One region of the Faunimonas sp. B44 genome, then DNA from elsewhere that is predicted to be linked to it. Evidence: predicted binding sites of a transcription regulator. Region 1 holds the regulator's gene; the other holds the start of a gene.
What was found. The regulator PhoB, encoded in region 1, activates phosphate uptake and scavenging genes when phosphate is short. The targets are predictions, from matches to a motif close to TGTCATNNANCTGTCAT.

Region 1 (4,165 bases):
AATCGCGAGGTCATCGCGCTCATCGGGCCGTCCGGCTGCGGCAAGTCCACCTATCTGCGCTGCCTCAACCGGATGAACGACACGATCGACATCGCGCGCGTCACCGGCTCGGTCGAGCTGGACGGCCAGGACATCTATGCGCCGGAGGTCGACGTGGTGGAGATCAGGGCGCGCATCGGCATGGTGTTCCAGAAGCCGAACCCGTTCCCGAAGTCGATCTACGAGAACGTCGCCTACGGGCCGCGCATCCACGGCCTGGCCCGCAACAAGTCGGAACTGGAGGAGATCGTCGCCGGTGCGCTCAAGCGTGCGGCGCTCTTCGACGAGGTCAAGGATCGGCTGCACGAGCCCGGAACCGGGCTGTCGGGCGGGCAGCAGCAGCGGCTCTGCATTGCGCGCGCCATTGCCACGAACCCCGAAGTGATCCTGATGGACGAGCCGTGCTCGGCGCTCGACCCGATCGCCACCGCCCGCGTCGAGGAGCTGATCGACGAGCTGCGCGAGAACTACGCGATCGTGATCGTGACCCACTCGATGCAGCAGGCGGCGCGCGTCTCGCAACGCACGGCGATGTTCCATCTCGGCTACCTTGTGGAGGAGGGCCCGACCGACATGATGTTCACGAATCCGCACGACCAGCGGACTCAGGACTACATCACCGGCCGGTTCGGCTGAGCGGAGGACGCAGAATGAAGCAACACATCGTCACCTCCTTCGACGACGAGCTGAACGAGCTCTCCAGCCTGATCGCCACCATGGGTGGCCTCGCCGAGCAGCTCGTCGGCCGGTCGGTGAGCGCTCTGCTGAAGTCCGATCCCGAACTCGCGCAGGACTGCATCTCGGCCGACAAGAAGGTCGACGAGATGGAGCGCGAGATCGAGGAGAAGGCGATCCTCGTCATCGCCCGCCGTCAGCCGATGGCCCAGGACCTGCGCGAGATCATCGCCGCGCTCAGGATCTCGAACGACCTCGAGCGGGTCGCCGACCTCGGCAAGAACATTGCGCGCCGCGCGCTCGCGATCGACGCGCAGAAGTTCGGCCAGCGAGTCTATGTCGGGGTGGAGCATCTTTCCACGCTCGCGCTCGAGCAGCTGAAGCTGGTGCTCGACAGCTACGCCACGCGGGATGTGGAGAAGGCGCGCGAGGTCTGGGCAAAGGACGACGAGATCGACGCCGTCTATACGTCGCTTTTCCGGGAACTCCTGACCTACATGATGGAGGACCCGCGCAATATCGGCATGTGCACGCATCTCCTGTTCTGCGCGAAGAACATCGAACGGATCGGCGACCATGCCACCAACGTCGCGGAGACGATCTGCTACCTGGTCACCGGCCAGCCCTTCGACGAGTCCCGCGAGAGCAGCACCACCCGCCTGACGCAGGCGGAGCAGGCCTGAAATGCCGAAGCCGCAGGTCCTCGTGGTCGAGGACGAGGAGCCGCTCGCGATCCTGCTCCGCTACAACCTCGAGGCGGAGGGGTTCGACGTCGAGACGATCGCCCGCGGCGATGAGGCGGAAATCCGTCTGCGCGAGCGGCAGCCGGACCTGCTGCTCCTCGACTGGATGCTGCCGGGCCTGTCCGGCATCGAGCTCTGTCGCCGGCTGCGGACTCGCGGGGAGACGGCACTCCTCCCGATCGTGATGTTGACGGCGCGCGGCGAGGAGGACGAGCGCATCCGTGGCCTCGCCACGGGTGCCGACGACTTCGTCGTCAAGCCCTTCTCGGTCCCCGAGCTGATGGCCCGCATCAAGGCCATCCTCCGGCGCGTCCGCCCGGACGCGGTGAGCACCGTCCTTAAGGCTGGCGACCTCGAGCTCGACCGGGAAACCGTGCGCGTCCGCCGCGGCGGCCGCGAGATCCACCTCGGCCCGACGGAGTTCCGGCTGCTCGAATTCCTGATGAAGAGCCCGGGCAGGGTGTTCAGCCGCGAACAGCTGCTCGACGGCGTGTGGGGGCGGGACGTCTATGTCGACGAGAGAACGGTCGACGTCCATGTAGGCCGGCTGAGGCGCGCCCTGAACCGCGGCCGGGCTCGCGATCCGATCCGCACGGTCCGCGGCGCCGGCTATTCCTTCAACGAGCAGTTCGAACGCGCCTGAGCGCCGCTCCGGACGCCGGCGCGCCCGTTTTGGCCTCAGGCGTGGGCGCGCTTCGCCCGGCGGCGCGGATCGGGTGTCTGGTAGGCGACGCCCGCATGGTACTCGCAATAGGGCAGGCCTTCGAGCGACTGGTGCCCGCAGAAGTGGAAGTCGGAATGGCCGGGATCGCCGATCGGCCACTTGCACGTATGCTCGGTGAGCTTCTCGATCGGCAGGCGCTTGGCGATCGGGACCACCACGGCGTTCTTGTGCTGAACGACCGGCAGCATTTCGACGTCTTCGATCGTGTCGAGCGCGAGAGCGCCTGCGACCGGGTGCATCCTCGGTTTGCGGGGGGCAGGCGTTGCCGCAACGGCGGTCCGGCGCTGCCGCTTCACCGTCGAGGTCGGCTGACCGCGGCCGGAAAGCCCCAGCCGGTGGATCTTGCCGATCACCGCGTTGCGGGTGACGCCGCCGGCAAGTTCCGCGGCGATCTGGCTCGCGCTCCTGCCTTCCTGCCAGAGCCTCCTCAAAAGCTCCACTCGGTCGTCGGTCCAGGACATGGGGTCTCCTTGGCACCTTGTTTCCTGCCGCATCCGGACGGAATCCCGAGCTGTTCGCGAATGCCGAAGCGTCCGCGCCAAACGCTAGAACTTGATCGGAATTCTGTCCGCCGCACGACATCTCGTGCTTTGCAGCTCGGAAACTATAGGTGCCGTGACTCGCTCACAAGAGTCGCCGAATCTTTTCCAAGGCTTTCGTTGCGAGATGCGCGGAAGTGAGTCGGGAATGCCACACCAGCAGCATGCCCGGACTGCCTGCCGCGGAATCCCGTCCGTCGACGGCGAGGTGATCGAACGGGCCAGAGGCTCGCCGGTGTGCGCCCGCGCGCCTCTGAACGACCGACGCGTTGTCCGTCGCGTCATTGACGCGCGGGCGGCCGTCCGTATGATCCGCCGCGCGCCCGGGGCCCCTGTGGCGGAATGGTAGACGCGGCAGACTCAAAATCTGTTGCCTGCAAGGGCGTGCTGGTTCGAGTCCGGCCAGGGGCACCAACCGCTATCGCCTGCCGCGCAGGCGTGGCCGGGCCGGCTCAGGTCTTTGCCGGCTTCGCGGGAAGGAGCCGCATCGGCTCATCCGGCCGGCAAAGTAACGTGTCGCACGCGCGAACCTCGTCTCTGCTCTTGCGTTGATCCCCGCATCGAATATCTGGACACTGCATGCGGCTGCGCAAAAGACGATCTCCCCCCGGACTGGACGCTCTCGAACGGATCGAAGATGTCGAGCCTGCCGGCACGGTAGCCGCGCGGGATTGGTCGGCGGTGCCGGCGCTCGACGCAGACGGCTTCACGATCGCCACCTACAACATCCATTCCTGCGTCGGGCTCGACGGCCGCCGCGACCCCGAACGCGTGGCGGCGGTGCTTTCCGAGCTCGACGCCGACATCATCGCCCTTCAGGAGGTGGATTCGCGGCGGGTGAAGTCCGGCCGAGGCTGGGTCGACCAGTTCGAGTACCTGGCCAAGCTCACGGGATATCATGCGGTGCCCGGGCCGAACGTGGTCGACCATTCCGGCTCGTTCGGAAACGTGGTGCTCAGCCGGTACCCGATCCTGCGCTCGCATCGGATGGACCTGTCCTTCACTGCCTGGCGCGAACCGCGCGGCGCGATCGACGTGGAAGTCGCGCTGGGAAGCAGGCGACTGCGCGTTGTCGCGACCCATCTCGGCCTGAGCGTCCGCGAGCGCCATACCCAGGTCCAGCAGCTGCTCGCGCTCCTCAGGGCGCGCGCCGAAAGCGACACGCCTTGCGTCCTCCTCGGCGATCTCAACGAGTGGCGCCCGCGCGGGGGCAGCCTGCGGCCGCTGATGGGGCAGCTGCAGCCGTCGCCCCAGCTGGCGACGTTCCCGACCTGGCGGCCCCTCTTGCCGCTCGACCGGATCTTCGTGAACGGCACCAGCATGGACCATGTCGCCGCGCATCGCTCGGCCGACGCCCGGGTCGCTTCCGATCATCTGCCGTTGAAGGCGGTGTGCAGCTGGAATGACTGATCTCGCGGCGGAGAGCCGACTGGCCCGCAAGGAGT
Region 2 (4,165 bases), on a different contig from region 1:
ATTCCCGGAGGTGAGCCTGGAGCGCGTCGCGACACTGCTGCCGAGCGCGTTCACCATCGCCTTCCTCGCCGGCGTGGAAAGCCTGCTCTCCGCCGTAGTCGCGGACGGCATGACGGGCGGTCGCCACCGCTCGAACTGCGAGCTCGTCGCCGAGGGCGTCGCGAACACGGCCTCCGCGCTGTTCGGGGGCTTGCCGGCGACCGGCGCGATCGCACGGACGGCGACCAACGTCCGCTCCGGCGCGCGCTCGCCCGTGGCCGGCATCATGCACGCCGTCTTCGTGCTCGCCTTCATGCTGGTGGCGGCGCCGCTCGCCGCCTACGTGCCGCTCGCGAGCCTCGCAGCCGTGCTCGTCGTCGTCGCCTGGAACATGAGCGAGATCGACAAGTTCAGGCACCTCATGTCCGCGCCGATCGGCGACCGGGTGGTGCTCCTCGTCACCTTCGCGCTCACCGTCCTCGTCGACCTCACCGTGGCGATCGAGGTCGGCGTGGTGCTCGCCGCCATCCTCTTCATGCACCGCATGGCCGAGGTGGTGACGGTGCAGCACGGGTTCAGCCCGATCGAGGGAGAGGTGGATGACTTCTCCCGGCCGGCCGCCCGCGCCGACCAGCGCGCCGATCTGCCCGAAGGCGTCGAGGTTTTCCAGCTCCGCGGGCCGCTCTTCTTCGGCGCGGCGAGCACGCTGATGGAGGTGCTCGACCGCGGCTGGCAGCACCCGCGCGTCTTCATCGTCCGGATGCGCGAGGTGCCGCTCATCGATGCCTCCGGGGTCGGCGCACTGCGCGATTTCGTGCGGCGCTGCCGGTCGCACGGGACCACCGTGATCCTTACGGGGGTGCAGGAGCAGCCGCGCCAGATGCTCGCGCAGATGGGTTACGGCGCCGGGCCCGACGGGCTGATCTTCGCCGCCGATCTCCACGCCGCGATCGAGGCGGCACGGCCGCTCGTCGCGGGCCGTTGAACCCTCCGGGGCCTCGGCCGTTTACCGGCCGACGCGCAGCCGAGGCGAGCCCGACATGATTGCAAGCGCCCGGCGATGCCGACGGCTCCTCGCAGCCGCCCTGGCTCTCGCCACCCTTCCCGCGATCGCCATCCCGCCGGCGGCCGCCCAGGCCGTCGCGCCCGGCGCGCCGGCCGTCCTCGACCGGGACCTCTTCCTGCCGGCCGACCAGGGCTGGCAGGTCTACGTGAACGCCCGCTACGGCACGAGCTTCGCCTTTCCGGCGGACGTGTTCACGCCCTCTCCTCCGCCGGAGAACGGCGACGGCCGCCGGTTCCTCGCCCAGGACGCAACACTCGAGATCTATGCCTGGACGAATGCGGAGCGCGAGGACGCATCTTCGCTGAAGACCCGGCTGATCGGCTCGGAAGGCTATCAGGACGTGACCTACAGCCCCTCCGGCGAGAGCTGGCTCGTCCTTTCCGGCCACCGCGGGGATCACATCTTCTACGAGAAGTACTTCTTCCGGGGGGAAACGATCCACGGCTTCGGGATGGAGTTCCCGGCCGCGTCGAAGCCGCGCTACGCGCCGATCATCGAGCGCATCGAGGACAGCTTTCGCGCGCAGCCGCCGAGCGGGTGAAACCGGGACGGCTCGTCCCGTCCCCGCGCCCGGTCATCCGTCGGGGAATTGTCATCCGGTCGTGACGCGCCCGACATTTGCCGGTGGTGTGAGTGCGGCCCTCAGCAATGGAGGGCCGCAATGCCGATTACGATCTCCCGCCGAAAATTCCTGCTCGCCTCCGCCGCCACCGGAGCGTCCGCCGCCGCATCGTCGCTCTCCTTCCCGGCGATCGTGCGCGCCGGCCAGCGTCCGCTCGTCACGCACGGACTGCAATCCGGCGACATCGGGTTCGACCGGGCGGTGCTCTGGGCCCGCGCCGACAGGCCCGCGAAGGCCTGGTTCGAATGGTCGACCACGGAGAGCTTCAGGGACAGCGTGCGCCTGCCGGCGCTTGACGCCCTTCCGGAGACGGATTTCACGGCCAAGCTGATGGCCGAGGACCTGCCGGCCGGCCAGGACGTGTTCTACCGGGTGCGGTTCGAGGATCTCAACGACGTCAATGCGGTGAGCGAACCCGTCGTCGGGCGGCTCAGAACCGCCCCGGGCGGCCTGCGCGACGTCTCCTTCACCTGGTCGGGCGACACCGCCGGTCAGGGCTGGGGCATCGACACGGCGCGCGGCGGCATGATCGGCTATGCCGCCATGCTGAAGCACCAGCCCGACTTCTTCCTGCATTCCGGCGACAACATCTACGCCGACGGACCCGTCAAGGACGAGGTCGCGCTGCCCGACGGCACGACGTGGAAGAACCTCCTCATCCCGGAGAAGACCAAGGTCGCCGAGACGCTCGACGAGTTCCGCGGCCAGTACAAGTACAACCTCATGGACGAGAACGTCCGCGCCCTCTGCGCCGCCGTGCCGGTCCTGACGCAGTGGGACGACCACGAGGTCACCAACAACTGGTCGTCGTCGAAAAGCCTCATGGCCGACGAGCGCTACACGGAGAAGTCGATTGGCCTGCTCGCGGCGCGCGCCGCCCGCGCGTTCCACGAATACATGCCGATCGCGACGACGCTCGCCGAGCCGCAGCGCGTCTACCGCAAGGTGGCCTACGGGCCGCTCCTCGACGTCTTCTTCCTCGACATGCGGACCTATCGGGGCCCGAACACGGAGAACCGCCAGGAGGCCGAAGGCCCGGAGACCGTCTTCCTTGGCGCCGAGCAGCTCGCCTGGCTGAAGCGCGAGCTCACCGCGTCGCGCGCAACCTGGAAGGTGATCGCGGCCGACATGCCGATCGGCCTTATCGTCAACGACAAGCTGGCGAGCGGCGCGGCCGGCTCCGAGGCGATCGCCCAAGGCAACGGCAAGCCGCTCGGCCGCGAGCTGGAAATCGCGGGCCTGCTCTCCTTCATCAAGCACGCCCGGGTGCAGAACGTCGTCTGGCTGACGGCGGACGTGCACTACACGGCCGCCCATTACTACAATCCCGACAAGGCCGAGTTCCAGGATTTCGAGCCGTTCTGGGAGTTCGTGTCGGGTCCGATCCATGCCGGTACGTTCGGGCCTGGCGAGCTCGACTCCACCTTCGGGCCGGAGCTCCGCTACGTGAAGGCGCCCCCGGAGGGGCAGTCGAACCTGCCACCGTCGGCCGGCCTGCAGTTCTTCGGCCATGTCAGGATCGCCGCGGACACGCGGGTTATGACCGTCACCCTCCGCGACACTTCCGACGCGGCGCTCTGGTCGGTCGACATCGAGCCGAAGTTCGGCTGAAGCGGGAAAGCCGGCCTGCGCGGCGTCGCTATCGGCGCGCAGGCCACCCCGCGCGGCGGCGCATCCCTGCAGGATGTCCGTCGCACGATGATCCGCCGGAACGCCGTCGACGAGGATCACGTCGCCCTCGCTGTTTGCGGTCCGAAGCGGCAGGATCGCCTGGTATTCCGGCGAGACGTACCAGGCCGCCGCGCTCGCCCGGTCCGGAAAGCCGATCACGATGAGATCGCCGTCCCAGCAGCCCTCGAGCACGGTCTTGCGCCCGCCATGCACGACGAACCGGCCGCCGAACGGCGCGAGCGTGGCGTCGATCCGGGAAAGATAATCCACGATCTCCGGGCCCATCGACACGGCCCGGAGGTGCGCCACGGCATAGGCGGTCATTTCGTTTCCTTTCGTTCGCGGGCGGGGCATCGTCTCCTCATGCAGCCGCTCCCCGGCCCTGCGCCCTGCCCGCCTCGACCGGCAGGGCCGCCCATTCGAGCGCCGTCAGAACCGCGACGAAGCCGGCCTGGCCGAGGATGAGGGCGACGCCGAACCCGTTCGGCACGAACCAGTCGCCGACAAGGAGCGCCATGCTGGCGATCACCCACGCCGCGTTGGCGAGGATCACGACCCGGGCGCCCGCACCTGCCCCGGGCCGAAGCGCAACGATCGCGATCACGCCGGCGACGGGCAGGAGCACGCAACCCGACCAGAAGAGGAGGCGCTCCGGGATGGCGGCGAAGGCGCCGAGGGGCGAGGCGAGCACGACGAGCGCGAGCCCCATGGCAGCGCAGCTCGCTGCGTCGAGGAGGAGGATCGCCTGCAGGGACTTGCTGGGTTTCCACATGATGGTCTCCGTTCCGTTCACCGCCGGTCACGGCGGGGTCACGGCACCATCGGGG

Region 2: a site for PhoB is predicted at 1,636-1,652, ahead of ACUN0C_RS10735 (alkaline phosphatase D family protein). Genes of this name have one in related genera too.

The regions. Positions count from the first base shown of each region.
Region 1 is NZ_JBQYEX010000003.1:410,113-414,277, reverse strand. Features, by position in the region: gene pstB (phosphate ABC transporter ATP-binding protein PstB) at 1-675, shown strand, start outside; gene phoU (phosphate signaling complex protein PhoU) at 690-1,397, shown strand; gene phoB (phosphate regulon transcriptional regulator PhoB) at 1,399-2,100, shown strand; gene ACUN0C_RS08095 (GcrA family cell cycle regulator) at 2,136-2,642, opposite strand; tRNA gene ACUN0C_RS08090 (tRNA-Leu) at 3,049-3,134, shown strand; gene ACUN0C_RS08085 (endonuclease/exonuclease/phosphatase family protein) at 3,300-4,130, shown strand.
Region 2 is NZ_JBQYEX010000004.1:377,568-381,732, forward strand. Features, by position in the region: gene ACUN0C_RS10725 (SulP family inorganic anion transporter) at 1-964, shown strand, start outside; gene ACUN0C_RS10730 (hypothetical protein) at 1,020-1,586, shown strand; gene ACUN0C_RS10735 (alkaline phosphatase D family protein) at 1,707-3,278, shown strand; partial or broken gene ACUN0C_RS10740 (DUF1330 domain-containing protein) at 3,390-3,692, opposite strand; gene ACUN0C_RS10745 (hypothetical protein) at 3,700-4,110, opposite strand.